DNA from 4 places in the Kluyvera sp. NPDC087067 genome. Region 4 is predicted to be linked to each of the others. Evidence: predicted binding sites of a transcription regulator. Region 4 holds the regulator's gene; each other region holds the start of a gene.
The links. The regulator sigma-54, encoded in region 4, starts transcription at its own class of promoters, with help from an activator protein. The targets are predictions, from matches to a motif close to GTTGGCACANNTTTCGCTNT.

Region 1 (5,423 bases), 550 kb from region 4:
AGGCCATATCGGCAAAAAAATTGCCGCGACGCTCGCCAGCACCGGCACCCCTGCCTTCTTTGTTCACCCGGCAGAAGCGCTACACGGCGACTTAGGCATGGTGGAAAGCCGTGACGTCATGCTGTTCATCTCCTATTCCGGTGGTGCGAAAGAGCTCGACCATATTATTCCGCGTCTTAAAGAGAAATCGGTCGTACTGCTGGCAATGACCGGTAAAGCCAACTCACCGCTGGCGCTGGCGGCAGACGCCGTACTGGATATCAGCGTTGAACGTGAAGCCTGCCCGATGCATCTGGCGCCAACCTCCAGCACCGTCAACACGCTGATGATGGGCGATGCGCTGGCCATTGCCGTGATGCAGGCCCGTGGCTTTAACGAAGAAGATTTTGCGCGTTCACATCCAGCCGGAGCCCTTGGCGCACGCCTGTTGAACCGCGTTCACCATCTGATGCGTCAGGGCGCTGAAACGCCGCAGGTGACCATTCATGCAAGCGTCATGGACGCTATGCTGGAGCTTAGCCGTACCGGGATGGGAATGGTCGCCGTCTGCAACGACCAATCTCAAGTGCAGGGGATCTTTACCGATGGCGATCTGCGTCGCTGGCTGGTTGGCGGCGGCACGCTTGCCGATAACGTCACCGCAGCCATGACTCAGGGCGGCGTGACGCTCAATGACGAGGCGCGCGCAATTGACGCCAAAGAACAGCTGATGAAAGCCAAAATCAGCGCAGCCCCGGTCGTGGATGGTAATCACCGCCTGGTGGGCGCAATCAACCTGCAAAACTTCTACCAGGCCGGGATTCTTTAATCCTTCAGCCCCAGACGTTTCGCCAGCCGATGCAGGTTGGCGACGTCTGTCTCCAGCGCCCGCGCGCTAGCCGCCCAGTTGTGATGATGCGTCTCCAGCGCACTGCGAATCATCTCCCGTTGGAAATGCTCGGTGGCATCACGCAGATTGCCTACCGTGGCAACGGGTAATGGCGCGTGCGCCGTCACCGCGCTCGCCCCGCCTTCCTGAAAAGCAAAATGCTGGGCTTCAAGCACCACTTCACCGCTGCTGCGCGTCGCCCGCGCCAGCACCACCGCGCGATGCACCGCATGCTCCAGTTCGCGCACGTTCCCCGGCCAGGCGTAGCTTTGCAGATGTGCACGAGCGCCAGCGCTCAGCACCACGCGTGACAATCCCAAACGTAGCCGACATTGTTCGCAGAAATACCCCGCCAGCAGTACCACATCGTCGCCACGTTCACGCAACGGCGGCACCGAAAGCGGAAACACGCTCAGGCGATGGAATAAATCGGCGCGGAAGTTACCCGCCAGGACTTCTTCCCGCAGATCACGGTTGGTGGCCGCCAGCACGCGCACATCAACGCGCAGGCTGCGATCGTCACCAACACGCTGAATATCGCCGTATTGCAGCACGCGCAGCAGCTTGGCCTGTAACGCCAGCGATAGCTCACCGATTTCATCAAGGAACAGCGTGCCGTTATCGGCCATTTCAAACTTGCCGCTGCGGTTGCTGATGGCGCCGGTAAACGCGCCTTTGACGTGCCCAAACAGTTCACTTTCGGCCACGCTTTCCGGCAGTGCGGCGCAGTTTAAATAGACCAGCGGACTCACCGCCCGTGGCGAACCTTCATGAATCGCCTTCGCCACCAGCTCTTTCCCGGTGCCGGTTTCACCGCTAATCAACACGTTAAGATCAGAGGCGGCGACTATCTCAATCTCTTTTTTCAACTGCATAATGCCCGGCGACAGGCCAATCATCTGCGTTTCTTTCACCTGCTCAAAGTCGGTAGCCGAGCCGGGAAGCATGTTCTGACTTTCCAGTTTTTCGATGAGTAGCGCATTGCTGAGCGCTCCAGCTGCCAGTGCGGCAATGAGCCGCAGCTCTTCATTGCTGAAAACGTCAAACTGATCCGGCGACATGGCATCGAGCGTCAGCGCGCCAATCAGGTTTTGCCCGGCAAACAACGGTAAGCCAATACAGGCGTGAACTTTCAGGCTTTCCTGACCGGGGATCAGGCCATCGTAGGGATCGGGCAACGAGCTATCGGCCGGAAAACGCACGACATCACCCGCACGGGCGATGGCTTCCAGCCGCGGATGCCCTTCCAGCGTAAAGCGCCTGCCGAGCACGTCCTTTGCCAGCCCATCAATCGCGAGCGGAATAAACTGCCGCGCGTCATAGCGAAGCAGCGCCGAGGCGTCGCACTCCAGCACCTGGCGCAGCGTGGTGATTAAACGCTGAAAACGGTCCTGATGACCAACACCGCGTTGTAATTCAATGGCGATGCCTGCCAGCACATCAACGGAAAAGCTCATGGCTACCTCACAGTCATTTTGACAATACATGATGTCATATTGACAATATTAAGCATAGTCATTTTGACTAACCCTAAAGCGGTAAAATTTATTTAATCTATAAAAATCAATAAATTAAAAAGTTGGCACAGCACCTGCAATAAGCAAAACATCTTTTTTGAAAAACGCTGAATTAAATATTGAGGTTGCTATGTCTATTCTGGTTAAAAATAACATTCATTGGGTTGGCCAACGTGACTGGGAAGTTCGTGATTTTCACGGTACCGAATACAAAACGCTGCGCGGCAGCAGCTACAACAGCTACCTTATCCGTGAAGAGAAAAACGTCCTGATTGATACCGTCGACCACAAATTCAGCCGCGAATTCGTGCAGAATCTGCGCGGTGAAATCGACCTGGCGGATATCGATTACATTATCATTAACCACGCCGAAGAAGACCATGCGGGTGCGCTGACCGAGTTAATGTCGCAGATCCCGGACACGCCAATCTACTGCACCGCCAACGCTATTGACTCCATCAACGGTCACCACCATCACCCGGAATGGAACTTCCACGTGGTAAAAACCGGTGACACTCTGGACATTGGCAATGGCAAACAGCTGATCTTCGTTGAAACGCCCATGCTGCACTGGCCTGACAGCATGATGACGTATATGACCGGCGACGCGGTACTGTTTAGTAACGACGCCTTCGGCCAGCACTACTGCGACGAACGTCTGTTCAACGACGAAGTTGACCAGACCGAACTGTTCGAACAGTGCCAGCGCTACTACGCCAACATCCTGACCCCGTTCAGCCGTCTGGTCACGCCAAAAATTACTGAAATCCTCGGCTTCAATCTGCCGGTGGACATGATTGCGACGTCCCACGGCGTGGTGTGGCGCGATAACCCAACTCAGATCGTCGAACTGTATCTGAAATGGGCGGCGGATTATCAGGAAGACCGTATCACCATCTTCTACGACACCATGTCCAATAATACCCGCATGATGGCGGATGCGATTGCGCAAGGGATCAACGAAGTTGACCCGAACGTGGCGGTGAAAATCTTTAACGTTGCCCGCAGCGATAAAAACGAAATTCTGACCAACGTCTTCCGTTCTAAAGGGGTTCTGGTCGGCACGTCTACCATGAACAACGTAATGATGCCGAAAATCGCCGGTCTGGTTGAGGAGATTACCGGCCTGCGTTTTCGTAACAAACGCGCCAGCGCCTTTGGTTCCCACGGCTGGAGCGGCGGTGCGGTAGACCGTCTGTCCACGCGTTTGCAGGATGCCGGTCTGGAAATGTCTCTGAGCCTGAAAGCCAAATGGCGCCCTGACGTTGACGCGCTGGAAGTGTGCCGTCAGCACGGTCGTGAAATTGCGCGCCAGTGGGCGTTAGCGCCGCTGCCAGAAGCCACGGCAAAAGCGGACGCGGTAAAAGAAGCCTGCGCTTGTGCCGCCGCAGCCGCAGCCGACCTCGGCCCAAGCATGCAGTGCAGCGTTTGCCAGTGGGTTTATGACCCAGCGAAAGGTGAACCAAACCAGGACGTTCAGCCGGGTACACCGTGGAGCGAAGTCCCCGATAACTTCCTGTGCCCGGAATGTTCATTAGGTAAAGATGTCTTTGATGTGATGGCAACGGAGGCAAAATGAATCACGGTATCGTCATCATCGGCTCGGGCTTTGCCGCCCGCCAGCTGGTGAAAAACATTCGTAAACAGGATGCGAGCGTCAAACTGACGCTCATCGCCGCCGACAGTATCGACGAGTACAACAAACCGGATTTAAGCCACGTGGTGAGCCGGGGGCAAACCGCTGCCGACCTCACCTTGCAGACCGCAGGCGAGTTTGCCGAGCAGTATAACCTGAACCTGTTTCCTCAAACCTGGGTCACCGGCATTGATGCCGAGGCCCATGTGGTGAGAAGTCAGAATCACCAATGGCAGTACGACAAACTGGTTCTGGCAACGGGTGCGGCGGCAATCATCCCGCCGGTACCGGGCAAGGAGCTGATGCTGACCCTCAACAGCCAGCAGGAGTTCGGTGCCGCGCAGAGCACGCTACGGGATGCCAGACGCGTATTGATTATCGGCGGTGGTTTGATTGGCAGCGAATTGGCGATGGATTTCTGCCGCGCGGATAAAGCGGTCACGGTAGTCGATAATTCCGCCAGTATTCTGGCGTCGTTGATGCCACCGGAGGTGAGCAGTCGTCTGCAACATCGGCTGACCGATATGGGCATTCATTTGCTGCTCAAAAGTCAGTTGCAGGCGCTGGAACAGACCGCCACCGGAATTCGTGCCAGCTTTGACCGCAATCGCCACGTTGAAGTTGATGCGGTGGTGGCCGCCACCGGTCTGCGCCCTGAAACCGCGCTGGCCCGCATGGCGGGGCTTAAGATCAATCGCGGGGTCGAAGTCGATAGTATGCTGCAAACCAGCAACCCGGATATCTATGCGCTGGGTGATTGCGCGGAGATCAACGGCACGGTGATGCCCTTCCTGCAACCGATTTTGATGAGCGCCATGTGTCTGGCGAAGAACATCCTCGGCCAGTCTGGCGAGCTGAAGCTGCCGAATATGCTGGTGAAGGTGAAAACACCGGATCTGCCGCTGCACCTGGCGGGTGAAACGCGTCGTCAGGATCTGAACTGGACGATTGAAACGCGCGCCGACGGCATGCTGGCGCAAGGTTACGACGAAGGCCAGCAGTTACGGGCGTTCGTGGTAAGTGAAGAGCGGATGAAAGAAGCCTTTGGTTTGTTGAAGTCGCTTGTGAGTTAAGAAGTCGAGTCTCTGTCCACTGTTTGATTTAATCCAAAGCGCAAGGAAGCGCGAACTCTCATGGTTTTTGCCCCGCTGCCCCGGGGCTTTTTTTTTGGATTTGTCAGCGGTATTCCCCGGCGGCGCTTCGCTTGGCCGGGCTACGTTTATATGCAGGCGGGGGGCTTTGTCACCGGTATCCCCGGCGGCGCTGCGTTTGGACGGGCTACGTTCAGGCAACGTGTGGGGTCATTTGTAGCCCGGCCAAGCGGAGCGCCGCCGGGAACGGCACAATTCCAACCTACCGCACCACCAGCGCGTCATAATTACGCCAGCGATAATTCACCATC
Region 2 (5,423 bases), on a different contig from region 4:
CACGCGGATCCCGATAGCTGGCAGACCCTGACGATCCAGGAAGATTTTACGGGTAATGGCGGTAAGCTGGTCTTTAATACCGTGCTTAATGATGATGATTCGGATACCGATAAGCTTATTGTTAACGGTAATACCTCAGGGAATGCTCTGGTTGCCGTGACGAATATTGGTGGCACGGGTGCTGAAACCGTTGAAGGGATTGAAATCATCACCGTTGGAGGTCTGTCCAACGGGTTATTTGAAAAAGACGGACGTATCGTCGCAGGCGGATACGACTATAACGTTGTCCAGAAAGGGAATAATTGGTATCTGACAAGCCTTCTCACCCCGGTTGACCCACCGCCGCCAGATCCGGTTGACCCACCGCCGCCAGACCCGGTTGACCCACCGCCGCCAGACCCGGTCGACCCACCGCCGCCAGATCCGGTCGACCCACCGCCGCCAGATCCGGTCGCCCCACCGCCGCCAGATCCGGTTGACCCACCGCCGCCAGATCCGGTCGACCCACCGCCGCCAGATCCGATTGACCCACCGGACCCGGTTTCACCACCATTGGTGCCACCAGCACCTCCAGGGGAGCATCAGTATCGCCCTGAGTATGGTAGCTATATGGCGAACAATTATGCCGCGAATACGATGTTCCTCACCCGTCTTCACGACCGTCTGGGTGAAACACAGTACACCGACCTGCTCACCGGCGAGAAAAAGGTGACAAGCCTGTGGCTGCGTAATGTCGGGGGGCATACGCGCTTTAAAGATGCCTCTGGGCAGCTCAGTACACAAAGTAATCGTTACGTAGTACAGCTGGGTGGCGATATTGCCCAGTGGAGCTCAGATGGCCTGGATCGTTGGCACATTGGCGCCATGGCCGGCTACGGCAACAGCCGCAGCAGAACCGAGTCCAACCTGACCCACTATCGCTCACGTGGACAGGTGACGGGTTACAGCGTCGGTCTGTACGGCACCTGGTATGCCAACGAGGCGAATAAAACCGGTACCTATGTCGATACCTGGGCATTGTATAGCTGGTTTGATAACAAAGTGATGGGTGAAAAACTGGCCACGGAGAAATATAAATCCAGCGGCATTACGGCATCCATCGAGGCGGGCTATAGCTTCAAAGTGTCGGAAAATGAACGTAACAGCTACTGGATCCAACCAAAAGTGCAGGTAATCTGGATGGATGTCCAGGCCGATAACCACCGTGAAGCCAACGGCACACGGGTGAAAGATAAAACCGACGGTAATTTGATGACACGTCTCGGCGTGAAGGCTTATATCCACGGGCATCACCCGATTGATGATGGAAAATCACGTGAGTTCCAGCCGTTCATTGAAGCCAACTGGATCCACAACACTCAGACCACGCGGGTGAAAATGGACGACATTAGTAATGAAATGCGCGGTACGAAGAATATCGGTGAACTGAAGCTGGGCGTTGAAGGGCAGATTACGCCACGCCTGACCATGTGGGGGAACGTTGCCCAGCAGATTGGCGATAAAGGCTACAGTGATACGCAAGGGATGCTAGGCGTGAAGTACAGCTTCTGATTTGCAACCTAAGTGACTGACAACGCCTGACGGATACCGTCAGGCGTTTTTTTTCACCCTTTCAGCACTATTCCGGGCAAAAAAAAGCCGCTGATGATCAGCGGCTTTTCACAATCAAAGACGATAATTAGTCTTCTTTAGGACCACGATTCGCGCGTTTACGATCGTTTTCAGTCAGGTGACGTTTACGGATACGGATAGAAATTGGAGTCACTTCTACCAGTTCGTCGTCATCGATGAATTCCAGAGCCTGTTCCAGCGTCATTTTCTGAGCAGGAACCAGCGTGGTCGCTTCATCAGTACCGGAAGCACGCATGTTGGTCAGTTTTTTACCGGTCAGGCAGTTTACAGTCAGGTCGTTAGAACGACTGTGAATACCGATGATCTGGCCTTCATAAACTTCTGCACCGTGACCCAGGAACAGCTTACCGCGGTCCTGCAGGCTGAACAGTGCGAACGCAACTGCTTTACCCTGGCCGTTGGAGATCAGTACGCCGTTCTGACGCTGACCCACTTCACCCGGACGAACGTCGTCGTAGTGGCTGAAGGTGGAGTACAGCAGACCGGTACCGGAGGTCATGGTCATGAACTCTGAACGGAAGCCGATAAGGCCTCGGCTTGGGATCACGTAGTCAAGACGTACGCGGCCTTTGCCGTCTGGATTCATGTTTTTCAGGTCGCCTTTACGCTCGCCCAGTGCCTGCATAACAGAACCCTGGTGCTGCTCTTCGACGTCCAGCGTTACGTTTTCGAATGGCTCTTGTTTACGGCCATCGATTTCGCGGAAGATAACTTTCGGACGGGAAACCGCCATCTCGAAACCTTCACGACGCATGTTTTCAATCAGAACGGACAGGTGCAGCTCACCACGACCAGAAACGCGGAATGCGTCAGCATCCGGGGTTTCTTCAACGCGCAGCGCAACGTTGTGTACCAGTTCTTTCTTCAGACGGTCAAGAATCTGACGAGAAGTAACGTACTTACCTTCTTTACCACAGAATGGAGAAGTGTTGACGTTAAAGAACATGGTTACGGTTGGTTCATCAACAGACAGCGCTGGCAGCGCTTCAACATTCTGCGGATCGCAGATGGTGTCGGAGATGTTCAGCTCGCCCAGACCGGTGATCGCGATGATATCGCCAGCTTCCGCCAGGTCGCTATCGATACGTTCCAGACCCAGGTGGGTCAGGACTTTACCGACTTTACCGTTACGGGTTTTGCCTTCGCTATCAATGATAGTGATCTGCTGGTTTGGTTTCACTTTACCGCGTTTGATACGGCCGATACCGATAACGCCAACGTAGTTGTTGTAGTCCAGCTGGGAGATTTGCATCTGCAGTGGGCCATCCAGGTCTACGTCTGGAGCTGGTACATGGTCAACAATCGCCTGGTACAGCGGGGTCATGTCTGGCGCCATATCTTCATGGTCAACGCCAGCAATACCATTCAGCGCAGAGGCGTAAATGATAGGGAAGTCCAGCTGTTCGTCGGTCGCGTCGAGGTTAACGAACAGGTCGAATACCTGGTCAACAACCCAATCAGGACGTGCGCCTGGACGGTCAACTTTGTTGATAACAACGATTGGCTTCAAGCCGTGAGCAAATGCTTTTTTGGTCACGAAGCGCGTCTGCGGCATCGGGCCATCCATTGCATCAACAACCAGCAGCACGGAGTCTACCATGGACATGACGCGCTCAACTTCACCACCGAAGTCGGCGTGCCCTGGGGTATCAACGATGTTGATACGGTAATCATTCCATTTGATTGCGGTGTTTTTCGCGAGGATGGTAATCCCACGCTCTTTCTCCAAATCGTTGGAGTCCATCACACGCTCTTGTGTTTCAGCACGCGCATCAAACGTACCGGATTGCTGGAGCAGCTTATCAACCAGGGTAGTCTTACCATGGTCAACGTGCGCGATGATGGCGATATTACGCAAATTTTCGATCACAACTTTGCCTCGGGCATTAGAAATAGCGCGTTATTGTACACGGATTAATCGCACTACAAAACAGGATCACAGAGATCCTCCGCAAACAAGTATTGCAGAGTTTCTTTGTGATCGCTTTCACGGAGCATAAAAAGGGCACCTAATCGCAATTTGCACCAATATGGTGCTCAACAATCACAGATAAGCACTATAATGGTGCAAACAAGCTATCGTGGTGCAGCCCTTTTGCACTATGGTGCGCATGATAACGCCTTTTGGGGGTAATTTAAAAGTTGGCACAGATTTCGCTTTATATTTTTTAGGGCAACAACGCCACTTTATGCAGTGATAGAAGACCTCGTTACCACGACGACAATGAAAATTCCGGGAGATGTTAAGTATGTCCGCTGAACACGTTTTGACGATGCTGAATGAGCACGAAGTGAAGTTTGTCGATTTGCGCTTCACCGATACCAAAGGTAAAGAACAGCACGTTACGATCCCTGCTCATCAGGTAAATGCCGAATTCTTTGAAGAAGGCAAAATGTTTGACGGCTCCTCAATCGGCGGCTGGAAAGGCATTAACGAATCCGACATGGTGCTGATGCCTGACGCATCGACTGCTCTCATCGACCCGTTCTATGAAGAATCTACCCTGATTATTCGTTGTGACATCCTGGAACCAGGCACCCTGCAGGGCTACGACCGTGACCCGCGCTCCATCGCGAAACGCGCTGAAGAATACCTGCGTTCTACCGGTATCGCGGACACCGTACTGTTCGGGCCAGAGCCAGAATTCTTCCTGTTTGATGACATTCGTTTCGGCGCATCTATCTCCGGTTCTCACGTCGCTATCGATGATATCGAAGGCGCATGGAACTCCTCCACCAAATACGAAGGTGGTAACAAAGGTCACCGTCCAGGCGTGAAAGGCGGTTACTTCCCGGTTCCTCCGGTCGATTCTTCTCAGGACATCCGTTCTACCATGTGTCTTATCATGGAAGAGATGGGTCTGGTTGTAGAAGCGCATCACCACGAAGTGGCGACTGCTGGCCAGAACGAAATCGCTACCCGCTTTAACACCATGACCAAAAAAGCGGATGAGATTCAGATCTACAAATATGTGGTGCACAACGTTGCTCACCGCTTCGGTAAAACCGCGACCTTCATGCCAAAACCAATGTTTGGCGATAACGGTTCCGGTATGCACTGCCACATGTCCCTGTCCAAGAACGGCGTAAACCTGTTCTCCGGTGACAAATATGCGGGTCTGTCCGAGCAGGCGCTGTTCTACATCGGTGGTGTTATTAAGCACGCTAAAGCGATCAACGCCCTGGCGAACCCAACCACCAACTCTTACAAGCGTCTGGTCCCAGGTTATGAAGCCCCGGTTATGCTGGCCTACTCTGCCCGTAACCGTTCTGCCTCTATCCGTATCCCAGTGGTCGCCTCTCCGAAAGCACGTCGTATCGAAGTGCGTTTCCCGGATCCAGCGGCTAACCCATACCTGTGCTTCGCAGCGCTGCTGATGGCCGGTCTTGATGGTATCAAGAACAAAATCCACCCAGGCGAAGCGATGGACAAAAACCTGTACGATCTGCCTCCAGAAGAAGCGAAAGAGATCCCACAGGTTGCAGGCTCTCTGGAAGAAGCACTGAATGCGCTGGACGCAGACCGTGAATTCCTGACCGCGGGCGGCGTGTTCACTAACGAAGCTATCGACGCTTACATTGGTCTGCGTATCGAAGAGAACGACCGTGTACGCATGACGCCACACCCAGTAGAGTTCGAACTTTACTACAGCGTGTAATTGTTTTGAGTTGTTCAATCCAGCTAACGTTGCGTCATGACAAACTCGTCCTGACGTAACATCCTGGATGTTTCGTTGCCGTGGAAGCTTTCAGCCCATCTCTGGATGGGCTTTTTTCTCCACCAACCACCT
Region 3 (5,423 bases), 540 kb from region 4:
GTTGCCAGACAAAGGGGCGAAACCCCACTCCCTGAACTTTGCCGCAGATGCGGATCTGTACACCGTTTGCGCTCATTTTGATTACCCGATTGCCGCAACTTTCAGACGCGTTTTCATCGACTGATAGCTTTCCAGCGCGTAGTTTTCGGCCCAGTTCTGATCCTCTATCGCCTCAACCTTCACCGCGCAATACTTGGTTTCCGGCGTTTTGGAGATGGGATCAAGGTTGTCCTGAGTCAGTTCGTTACAGGCTCCCACCCACCATTGATAGGTCATGTAAACGCTGCCGTGGTTAACCCGCTCACTGACGCTCGCGCGGCTTATCACCTTGCCACGCCGTGAGGAGACCCATACCAGTTGTTTATCCCGAACGTTCAGCCGTTGCGCGTCCGTTGGGTTGATTTGCACAAAGCCCGGCTCATCGGCCAGCGATTGCAGCGCCGCGCAGTTGCCGGTCATTGAACGGCACGAGTAGTGCCCGACTTCACGCACGGTGCAAAGCACCAGCGGGAAATCGGCGTCCGGCGTTTCAGCGGGCGCACGCCACGGCGCGGCGAACAGATGGCCTTTGCCGTCCGGCGTGTCGAACTGGCTGCCTTCATACAAATAGGGCGTGCCGGGATGATCGAGCGTCGGGCACGGCCATTGTACGTGGCCCATTTCACCCATTTTTTCATAGGTGACGCCGTAGAACAGCGGGCACAGCTCGCGCATTTCGTCCCAAATTTGCTGGTTATTGTCGTAGTGCATCGGATAGCCCATCTCGCTTGCGATCAGGCTGATAATTTCCCAGTCACGCTTAACGTTATAGGTCGGCTCAATGGCCTTTTCAAAACGCTGGAAGCCGCGGTCGGCACAGGTAAAGACGCCGCCATGTTCGCCCCACGAGGTAGCAGGCAGCAGCACATCGGCCTGCTCGGCGGTTTTGGTCATAAAGATGTCCTGCACCACCACAAAATCAAGCGCTTCAAAACCTTTGCGCACCAGCCCTAAGTCAGCCTCGGTTTGCAGCGGATCTTCGCCCATGATGTAGTAGGCTTTCACCTTCCCATCCATCGCCAGATGCGGCACTTCGGTAATACGCACGCCGACTTTGTCGTCCATCAGGCTGGCGTCAATGCCCCAGGCTTTGGCGAATTTCTCGCGCACGGCAGCGTCCACCACATCCTGATAACCCGGGAACTGATTTGGCAGCACGCCCATATCGCACGCGCCCTGCACGTTGTTTTGCCCACGCACCGGGCCGACGCCGACGTTTTCACGCCCCAGGTTGCCGGTCAGCAGCGCCAGGCTTGCCAGCCCTTTCACCACATCCACCGCCTGGCCGAACTGGGTGACACCCATGCCCCACATGATGGTGGCGGAAGGTGCCGCCGCGTAGGTACGCATGGCCTGACGAACCTGCTGCGCCGGGACGCCAGTCAGCGTTTCTACCGCTTCCGGCGCGTAGTCTTTTACCACGTCGCGTAATGCTTCAATCCCGGTGGTATATCGTTCAACGTATTCTTTATCATACAGACTCTCTTCAAGCAGCACGTGGGCAAAGGCGTTCACCAGCGCCATATTGCTGCCGTTTCGCATCTGTAAATGCTGGTCGGCGATCCGCGCGGTTTCAATACGACGCGGGTCGCAGACGATAATTTTGGCGCCTTTGTCTTTGGCCTTAATAACGCGGCGCGCCACAATCGGGTGCGAGTCCGCACAGTTGTAGCCAAACACCAGCAGGCAGCGCGAGTTTTCAATATCGCCAATGCTGTTGCTCATCGCGCCGTTGCCTAATACCTCCTGCAACCCGGCGACCGACGGGCCGTGGCACACGCGGGCACAGCAGTCGACGTTATTGGTATGCAGTACGCCACGGGCAAATTTCTGCATCACATAGTTGGTTTCATTGCCGGTGCCGCGCGATGACCCGGTGGTCATAATGGCGCGCGGCCCGAATTTGGCTTTGATATCGCCAAGACGTTTCGCGGTGTAGCGAATCGCCTCATCCCAGCTCACAGGAGTGAGTTTGCCGCCCTTTTCATAGCGGATCATCGGCTGCGTTAAGCGCGGTGTCAGTAGCTTGGTATCGTTAAGAAAGTCCCAGCCGTAGTAGCCTTTCAGACACAGCTCGTTCTGGTTGGTTTTACCATCAGCGGCTTCGGCACGGATAATTTTACCGTTATCGACAACCAGCTTCATTTTGCAACCTGCGCCGCAGTAAGGGCACACACTCGTGATTTTTTTCATCAGTAACAGACCTGTTAAAAGAGAAATTAAGGGATTTTAGAAAGATAAAGACGTTGCTACGTCCAGCGCCGTACGACGACGTTTTTCCGCGCTCAACTGTTCGAGCTTGTCGCGGTCAACGCAGAACAACGCGTGGGTTGGACAGGCTTCCATACAGGCAGGGCCGGCTTCACGGTGGAAACACAGGTCGCACTTATTGGCTTCCGCTTTTTCGGCGAGGACTTTCAAACCTGCGCCGCTATTACGGACAACCGGGCGAACGACCACTTCCATCGCGCCGTAAGGACATGCCACCACGCAGGTTTTACAGCCAATGCAGCGTTCCTGCATGACGTGGATAAAGCCTTTATCGCGAATAATCGCCCCGTTCGGACAGACGTTGGCGCACGGGGCGTCCTCGCACTGACGACAGGCGGTGGCGGTAGATACATCCATTCCTTTAATAACGTGAATACGCGGCAGGAAAGATTGCGGCGTCAGCGCGGCGCAATCCTGTTCTTCCTGGTGGGAAACCACGCATGCGACTTCGCATGTCCGGCAGCCAATACATTTACTCGCATCAGCAATGATGAAACGGTTCATCAACTTCTCCAGCAATGACAATGAATTGTGCGAGAGAATGCATTATTCGAGCCAACTTTTAGTTGGCTGATTTTTAATGATTTTTTTGGAGGTCAGCAAAGAATGGCGCTGTCATCGACACAAATGACGATGACAGCTGACGAGATCAGGCGTGCGGGCCGGGAATAATCGAGTCGCGCGCAATCAGCTCGCCGGGGAAGGTTTGTTGATATTTAAAATCACCGCCATCGAGCATAAAAATAAGGCGGTTGATGGTCTCTTTAATCATTTCCGTCACCGGAATACGCACGCTGGAAAGCGACGGGATCATATAGGGCGCAAGCGCGATGTCATCAAAACCAATCACTGCCACCTGCCCTGGGACGTTGATTCCGTGGTCATGCAGACGCTTTATTGCCCCGACGGCCATATCATCATTGCTGGCAACCAGCGCGCTAAAGACGAGCCCGCGCTCGCGCAGCAAATCGACGCCTGCCGCGCCGGTCGCCGGCGTCCACCTGCCTTCAACAATCAGCTCATGACGAAGCGCGATACCGTGTTTTGCCAGCGCATCTTTGTATCCCGCCAGGCGTTCGATACCGGTTGGGGAATCCAGTGAACCGGTAATAAACGCAATGTCCCGATGCCCCTGGGCAATTAAAGTCTCCACGGCCCGCTGACTGGCGGATTTCTGATCGCAATAAACGCAGTGGCTGCTGTTGCGCCTAAGCCTGCGGTTAATCACCAACACCGGTCGTTGTTGCTGTTCGATAATATCGTCAATTTCGTCGACGCTTAAAAAGCGTGGATAAATAATGATGCCGTCGCAACGCAGGTCGAGCAGATATTGTATCGCTTCACGCTCTTCCTGGGCGCTGTGCTTGCCGTCTGCCAGAATCAGCCGCCGCCCCTGCGCTTCGGTCATGCTCGCCGCATGAAACAACAGCTCGCTGAAGTAGACGCCGTGATAAAGCGTGTTGGTCACCACCAGTCCTAAGGTCTGCGTCTTTTTGGTCGCCAGATTACGCGCCAGCAGATTCGGCCGATATCCGCTCTCTTCAATCGCCAAAAATACCCGGTCTTTGGTCTCCTGGCTGACATAGCCGTTCCCCGACAGCACCCGGGAGACGGTGGCTTTCGAGACGCCTGCCCGTCGCGCCACCTCCAGCATCGTCGTCATGATGGTTATCCTTGAGAATTCTATTTGGCAGCAGTGTACTGCACCGTTTGGCTATTTTCAGCATTTGCGGTGGCGCTCATTTTTTCAGCCACGCGCTTTCCTGTGATCGGTTTCACGAATCATTTAAAAACAAAATTTAGATCTTGATGCAACAAAATAAACACAAGATGATTATGTGGAACCGGTTTCCTATGCAGCGTTTCATCCCCGCAGACTTGCTGGCGAGGGACGATAAGTACCCTACTGATAAAACAGGATAAAATCCGATGTCTAAAAATTATGCGGTTCTGGCGCAATCTATCGTCGGTGCACTGGGCGGGGTCGACAACATCGCCGCCGTCACCCACTGCATGACACGCCTGCGCTTCGTGGTGAAAGACGACGCGCAAATCGACAGCGCCACGCTTAAGAACATCAGCGGCGTCATGGGCGTGGTACGTAACGACAACCAGTGTCAGGTGATTATTGGCAATACCGTTTCACAGGCCTTTCGCGAGGTGGTCAGCCTGCTGCCAAACGAGATGCAGCCCGCCGCGCCGGTTGGCAAACCGAAGCTGACTTTGCGCCGTATAGGTGCGGGGATCCTCGACGCCTTGATCGGCACGATGTCGCCGCTGATCCCGGCAATTATCGGCGGATCGATGGTTAAGCTGCTGGCGATGATCCTGGAGATGACCGGCGTACTGCCAAAGGGTGCGCCGACGCTCACCATCTTAACGGTCATTGGCGATGGCGCATTCTTCTTCCTGCCGCTGATGGTTGCCGCCTCTGCGGCGGTAAAATTCAAAACCAATATGTCGCTGGCGATTGCCATCGCAGGCGTGCTGGTTCACCCAAGCTTTATTGAACTGATGGCGAAAGCGGCCCAGGGCGAGCACGTCGAATTTGCCTTTATTCCGGTCACCGCGGTGAAATACACCTACACGGTGATCCCGGCGCTGGTGATGACCTGGTGCCTCTCCTACATTGAACGCTGGGTTGATGCCATCACGCCTGCGGTCACCAAAAACTTCCTTAAACCTATGCTGATTGTACTGATTGCCGCACCGCTGGCGATCTTGCTGATAGGCCCGATTGGTATCTGGATTGGTAGCGCCATTTCTGCGCTGGTCTACACCATCCATGGCTATCTGGGCTGGCTGTCCGTCGCCATTATGGGGGCGCTGTGGCCGCTGCTGGTGATGACCGGGATGCACCGCGTCTTTACCCCAACCATCATCCAGACCATCGCCGAAACCGGCAAAGAAGGCATGGTGATGCCGTCGGAAATCGGTGCGAATCTGTCGCTTGGCGGCTCATCGCTGGCGGTGGCATGGAAAACCAAAAACCCGGAGCTGCGCCAGACCGCGCTGGCGGCCGCCGCTTCGGCCATTCTGGCCGGCATTTCCGAACCGGCGCTGTACGGCGTGGCGATCCGCCTGAAACGTCCACTGATTGCCAGCCTGATAAG
Region 4 (5,423 bases):
CGCCGATAAGGATGAAGTGAGTCCGCAAGCGCTCAACACCAGCGACCCAACCTATAAAAGCGAACATACCGACACGGTAGTTTACAGCCCGGAAGGCGCTCTGAGTTATCGGCTTATCGCCGAGCATGTGGAGTATTTTTCCGATCAGGCAATATCGTGGTTTACCCATCCGGTATTGACCACTTTTGACGCAAACAAGGTACCAACCTGGTCGATTAAAGCCGATAAAGCCAAGCTGACCAACGATCGCATGCTGTACCTCTACGGGCACGTTGAAATCAACGCGCTGACAGAAGATGCACAACTGCGTAAGATTACGACGGATAACGCCCAGGTAAACCTGATTACTCAGGATGTTGCCTCTGACGATCTGGTGACGTTATACGGAACAACATTTAATTCCAGCGGCCTGAAAATGCGCGGCAATTTACGCAGCAAAAACGCCGAGTTGATTGAAAAGGTTAGAACCTCTTATGAAATTCAGAAAAAACAAACTCAGCCTTAAGCTTGCGCTCGCCGGCACATTGCTGGCGGCCAGCCTGCCAGCCATGGCGCTCACCGGGGATACCGATCAGCCGATTCATATCGAATCCGATCAGCAGTCGCTGGATATGCAGGGCAACGTGGTTACCTTTACCGGCAACGTTGTGGTCACCCAGGGCACGATCAAAATCAACGCCGATAAAGTGGTTGTGACCCGTCCTGCGGATCAAAAAGGCAAAGAAGTGATCGACGGTTACGGTAATCCAGCGACCTTCTATCAGATGCAGGACAACGGCAAGCCGGTGAAAGGTCATGCCTCAAAAATGCATTATGAATTGCAGAATGATTTCGTGGTGCTGACCGGCAACGCCTACCTTGAGCAGCTTGATAGTAATATCAAAGGCGACAAGATCACCTATCTGGTCAAAGAACAGAAAATGCAAGCGTTTAGCGACAAAGGCAAACGCGTCACTACCGTTCTGGTTCCGTCGCAGCTGCAGGACAAATCCAAAGATCAGGCCCCGGCCCAGAAGAAGAGTAACTAATTCGTTATGGCGACATTAACTGCAAAAAATCTGGCGAAGGCTTATAAAGGCCGTCGCGTGGTGGAAGATGTCAGTCTGACCGTAAATTCCGGTGAGATTGTCGGTCTGCTTGGGCCAAACGGTGCAGGTAAAACCACCACTTTCTACATGGTGGTTGGGATCGTCTCGCGTGATGCGGGCAATATCATCATTGATGACGAAGATATCAGCCTGCTGCCGCTGCATGCCCGTGCCCGACGCGGGATTGGCTATCTGCCGCAGGAAGCGTCTATCTTCCGTCGTCTGAGCGTCTATGACAACCTGATGGCGGTGCTGCAGATCCGTGACGATCTGACTAAAGAGCAGCGCGAAGACCGCGCAAAAGAACTGATGGAAGAGTTCCACATCGAACACCTGCGTGACAGCCTGGGTCAGGCGCTTTCCGGTGGTGAACGTCGACGAGTGGAAATCGCCCGTGCGCTCGCGGCAAACCCGAAGTTTATCCTGCTGGATGAACCGTTTGCTGGCGTTGACCCCATCTCCGTTATCGACATTAAACGCATTATTGAACATCTGCGTGACAGCGGCCTTGGCGTACTGATTACTGACCACAACGTGCGTGAAACGTTAGCCGTCTGCGAACGTGCCTATATCGTCAGCCAGGGGCATCTGATTGCCCACGGTACCCCTCAGGAGATCCTACAAGACGAACATGTTAAACGCGTGTATCTTGGGGAAGACTTCAGACTCTGATAGGGTATGGATAACGACGTTAGTGGGAGAGATTCGTTCTGAACATGAAGCAAGGTTTGCAATTAAGGCTCAGCCAACAGCTTGCCATGACGCCGCAGTTGCAGCAGGCAATTCGTCTGTTGCAGTTGTCGACGCTGGAACTTCAGCAGGAACTCCAGCAGGCGCTGGAGAGTAACCCCCTGCTTGAGCAAACCGATCTTCACGAGGAAGTAGACACTCAGGAACCCGTTGATACCGAAACGTTAGACAGCGTTGATGCGCTGGAAAAGCCAGATATGCCCGAGGAGCTGCCGCTTGACGCCAGCTGGGACGAAATCTACACCGCCGGAACGCCATCAGGCACCGGTGTCGATTACCAGGACGACGAGCTGCCGGTTTACCAGGGCGAAACCACCCAGTCACTGCAGGATTATCTGATGTGGCAGGTAGAATTGACGCCGTTTACCGATACCGATAGAGCCATTGCCACTTCCATTGTCGACGCGGTGGACGACACCGGTTATCTCACCGTCACGGTAGAAGATATCCATGAAGGCATTGGCGATGATGAAATCGGTCTCGATGAAGTCGAAGCCGTCTTAAAGCGAATCCAGCGTTTCGATCCGGTTGGCGTTGCCGCCAAAGATCTGCGCGACTGTCTGCTGATCCAACTCTCCCAATTCGCACCGGATACCCCGCGTATTACCGAAGCCCGATTAATCATCAGCGATCATCTCGATCTTCTCGCCAACCACGACTTCCGTTCACTTATGCGCGTTACGCGCTTAAAAGAAGATGTGCTCAAAGAAGCGGTCGATCTGATTCAGTCACTCGATCCTCGTCCGGGGCAGTCGATCCAGACCGGTGAGCCGGAGTATGTGATCCCTGATGTGCTGGTGCGCAAAGTGAACGGTCGCTGGATGGTTGAGCTTAATTCCGACAGCATTCCGCGCTTGCAGATAAACCAGCACTACGCGGGCATGTGCAATAACGTCCGTAATGATGCCGATAGCCAGTTCATCCGCAGCAATTTACAGGATGCGAAGTGGCTGATTAAAAGCCTTGAGAGCCGTAATGACACGCTTTTGCGCGTGAGCCGCTGCATTGTTGAGCAGCAGCAGGCCTTTTTCGATCTTGGCGAAGAACACATGAAACCGATGGTGCTGGCCGATATCGCCCAGACCGTCGAAATGCACGAGTCCACCATTTCGCGTGTCACCACGCAGAAGTATTTGCATAGCCCAAGGGGCATTTTTGAGCTTAAGTATTTCTTCTCCAGCCACGTCAGTACTGAGGGCGGCGGCGAAGCCTCGTCCACGGCCATTCGTGCATTGGTGAAGAAGTTAATTGCAGCGGAAAATCCCGCAAAACCACTGAGCGACAGTAAACTGACCACCCTACTCTCCGATCAGGGTATCATGGTGGCGCGGCGTACCGTTGCAAAGTACCGAGAGTCTTTATCCATCCCGCCGTCAAATCAGCGTAAACAGCTGGTCTGACTCTACTGATAAGGAAGACACTATGCAGCTCAACATCACTGGACACAACGTCGAAATTACCGAGGCGATGCGCGAATTTGTTAATACCAAATTCGTGAAGCTCGAGCAGTATTTCGAGAGGATCAATCAGGTCTACATTGTGTTAAAAGTGGAGAAATTGACGCACATCTCGGATGCAACGTTGCACGTTAACGGCGGCGAGCTTCACGCTAGCGCGGAAGGCAAAGATATGTACGCCGCCATCGATGGCTTGATCGACAAACTGTCGAGACAGTTAAACAAGCATAAAGATAAACTAAAACAACATTGATTGTCCGAGCAGCCGCCCGATATGCTCCGTATACCGGGCGGTGCTTAGGTGAAATTATGACAAATACTGATTCAGCTCTACAACTGAGCAATGTCCTTAACCAGGAATGTACCCGCAGTGCTGTGCACTGTCAGAGTAAAAAACGTGCGCTGGAAATCATCAGCGAGCTGGCGGCCAAACAGCTAAGCCTGCCTCCGCAGGTGGTGTTTGAAGCCATTCTGACCCGTGAAAAAATGGGCAGTACCGGCATTGGCAACGGCATCGCGATTCCGCACGGTAAACTGGAAGAGGATACGACGCGCGCGGTAGGCGTTTTCGTGCAGCTGGAAACACCGATTGCCTTCGATGCCATCGACAATCAGCCTGTTGATTTACTGTTTGCGCTTCTGGTGCCAGCAGATCAGACCAAAACCCACCTGCATACGCTCTCTTTGGTGGCGAAACGTCTGGCGGATAAAACCATTTGCCGTCGTCTGCGTTCTGCGCAGAGCGACGAAGAGCTGTATCAAATCATCACCGATACAGAAACTCACGATGATGCGTAATGGACATCACATCGTACTGAGGAGAAACGGTACATGGTACTGATGATCGTCAGCGGCCGCTCTGGCTCGGGAAAATCTGTTGCCCTGCGTGCGCTGGAAGATATGGGGTTTTACTGCGTTGATAACCTGCCGGTGGTGTTGCTGCCGGAGCTGGCTAAGACGCTTGCCGACCGCGAAATCTCGGCGGCTGTCAGCATTGACGTGCGTAACATGCCGGAGACGCCGGAGATTTTTGAACGGGCAATGGAAAGCCTGCCGGATAACTTCTCCCCTCAATTGCTGTTCCTCGATGCTGACCGCAATACCCTGATTCGTCGCTACAGCGATACGCGTCGCCTTCATCCTCTCTCCAGCAAAAATCTGTCACTGGAAAGCGCCATCGATGAGGAGAGCAATCTGCTGGAACCGCTGCGTTCCCGCGCTGACCTTATCGTCGACACTTCCGAAATGTCCGTTCACGAGCTTGCCGAGATGCTGCGTACCCGCCTGTTGGGTAAACGTGAGCGCGAGCTAACGATGGTGTTCGAATCCTTCGGCTTCAAGCACGGTATTCCTATCGATGCCGACTACGTTTTTGACGTGCGCTTCCTGCCAAACCCGCACTGGGATCCGAAACTGCGACCGATGACCGGCCTTGATAAGCCAGTCGCCGCATTCCTCGACCGGCACACAGAAGTTCACAACTTTATTTACCAGACCCGCAGCTATCTTGAGCTATGGTTACCTATGCTGGAAACCAACAACCGTAGCTACCTGACGGTCGCCATTGGTTGTACCGGCGGTAAGCACCGTTCAGTGTACGTTGCCGAACAGTTGGCTGACTACTTCCGTTCACGCGGCAAGAACGTGCAATCTCGTCATCGGACGCTGGAAAAACGTAAATCATGACCGTAAAGCAGACCGTTGAAATCACCAATAAGCTGGGTATGCACGCGCGCCCGGCAATGAAGCTGTTTGAGTTGATGCAGGATTTTGATGCGGAAGTGCTGCTGCGCAACGATGAAGGCACGGTAGCAGAAGCCAATAGTGTGATTGCGCTGCTGATGCTGGACTCTGCTAAGGGTCGTCAGATTGAGGTGGAAGCCACCGGCCCGCAGGAAGTGGAAGCGCTGGCGGCGGTGATTGCGCTATTTAACGCTGGGTTCGACGAAGACTAGTCACGCCCCGGGCGACCAGAACGGTGTAGGCCGGATAAGGCGAAGCCGCCATCCGGCAATGGCGCAACGCCTGATGGCGGCTTTGCCTTATCAGGCCTACAAGATATTGCTAATAGAGCTTATTCTCGCGCATAAACCCTTCCCCGCCCAACTGACGCATCTGGCGCATAATC

Region 1: the regulator sigma-54 is predicted to act here: its motif matches at 2,447-2,466, upstream of norV (anaerobic nitric oxide reductase flavorubredoxin).
Region 2: the regulator sigma-54 is predicted to act here: its motif matches at 3,774-3,793, upstream of glnA (glutamate--ammonia ligase).
Region 3: the regulator sigma-54 is predicted to act here: its motif matches at 2,851-2,870, upstream of hydN (electron transport protein HydN).

Annotation. Positions count from the first base shown of each region.
Region 1 is NZ_JBIUZS010000002.1:129,592-135,014, forward strand. It holds gene gutQ (arabinose-5-phosphate isomerase GutQ) at 1-808, shown strand, start outside; gene norR (nitric oxide reductase transcriptional regulator NorR) at 805-2,325, opposite strand; gene norV (anaerobic nitric oxide reductase flavorubredoxin) at 2,516-3,964, shown strand; gene norW (NADH:flavorubredoxin reductase NorW) at 3,961-5,094, shown strand; gene ACIPDS_RS06065 (HoxN/HupN/NixA family nickel/cobalt transporter) at 5,375-5,423, opposite strand, start outside.
Region 2 is NZ_JBIUZS010000011.1:13,961-19,383, reverse strand. It holds gene ACIPDS_RS20455 (autotransporter outer membrane beta-barrel domain-containing protein) at 1-1,551, shown strand, start outside; gene typA (ribosome-dependent GTPase TypA) at 1,679-3,502, opposite strand; gene glnA (glutamate--ammonia ligase) at 3,882-5,291, shown strand.
Region 3 is NZ_JBIUZS010000002.1:138,142-143,564, forward strand. It holds gene hypF (carbamoyltransferase HypF) at 1-76, opposite strand, end outside; gene fdhF (formate dehydrogenase subunit alpha) at 82-2,232, opposite strand; gene hydN (electron transport protein HydN) at 2,269-2,814, opposite strand; gene ACIPDS_RS06085 (LacI family DNA-binding transcriptional regulator) at 2,960-3,973, opposite strand; gene ascF (PTS cellobiose/arbutin/salicin transporter subunit IIBC) at 4,240-5,423, shown strand, end outside.
Region 4 is NZ_JBIUZS010000002.1:677,911-683,333, forward strand. It holds gene lptC (LPS export ABC transporter periplasmic protein LptC) at 1-505, shown strand, start outside; gene lptA (lipopolysaccharide ABC transporter substrate-binding protein LptA) at 474-1,028, shown strand; gene lptB (LPS export ABC transporter ATP-binding protein) at 1,035-1,760, shown strand; gene rpoN (RNA polymerase factor sigma-54) at 1,805-3,238, shown strand; gene hpf (ribosome hibernation promoting factor) at 3,261-3,548, shown strand; gene ptsN (PTS IIA-like nitrogen regulatory protein PtsN) at 3,605-4,093, shown strand; gene rapZ (RNase adapter RapZ) at 4,127-4,981, shown strand; gene npr (PTS phosphocarrier protein NPr) at 4,978-5,250, shown strand; gene mtgA (monofunctional biosynthetic peptidoglycan transglycosylase) at 5,360-5,423, opposite strand, start outside.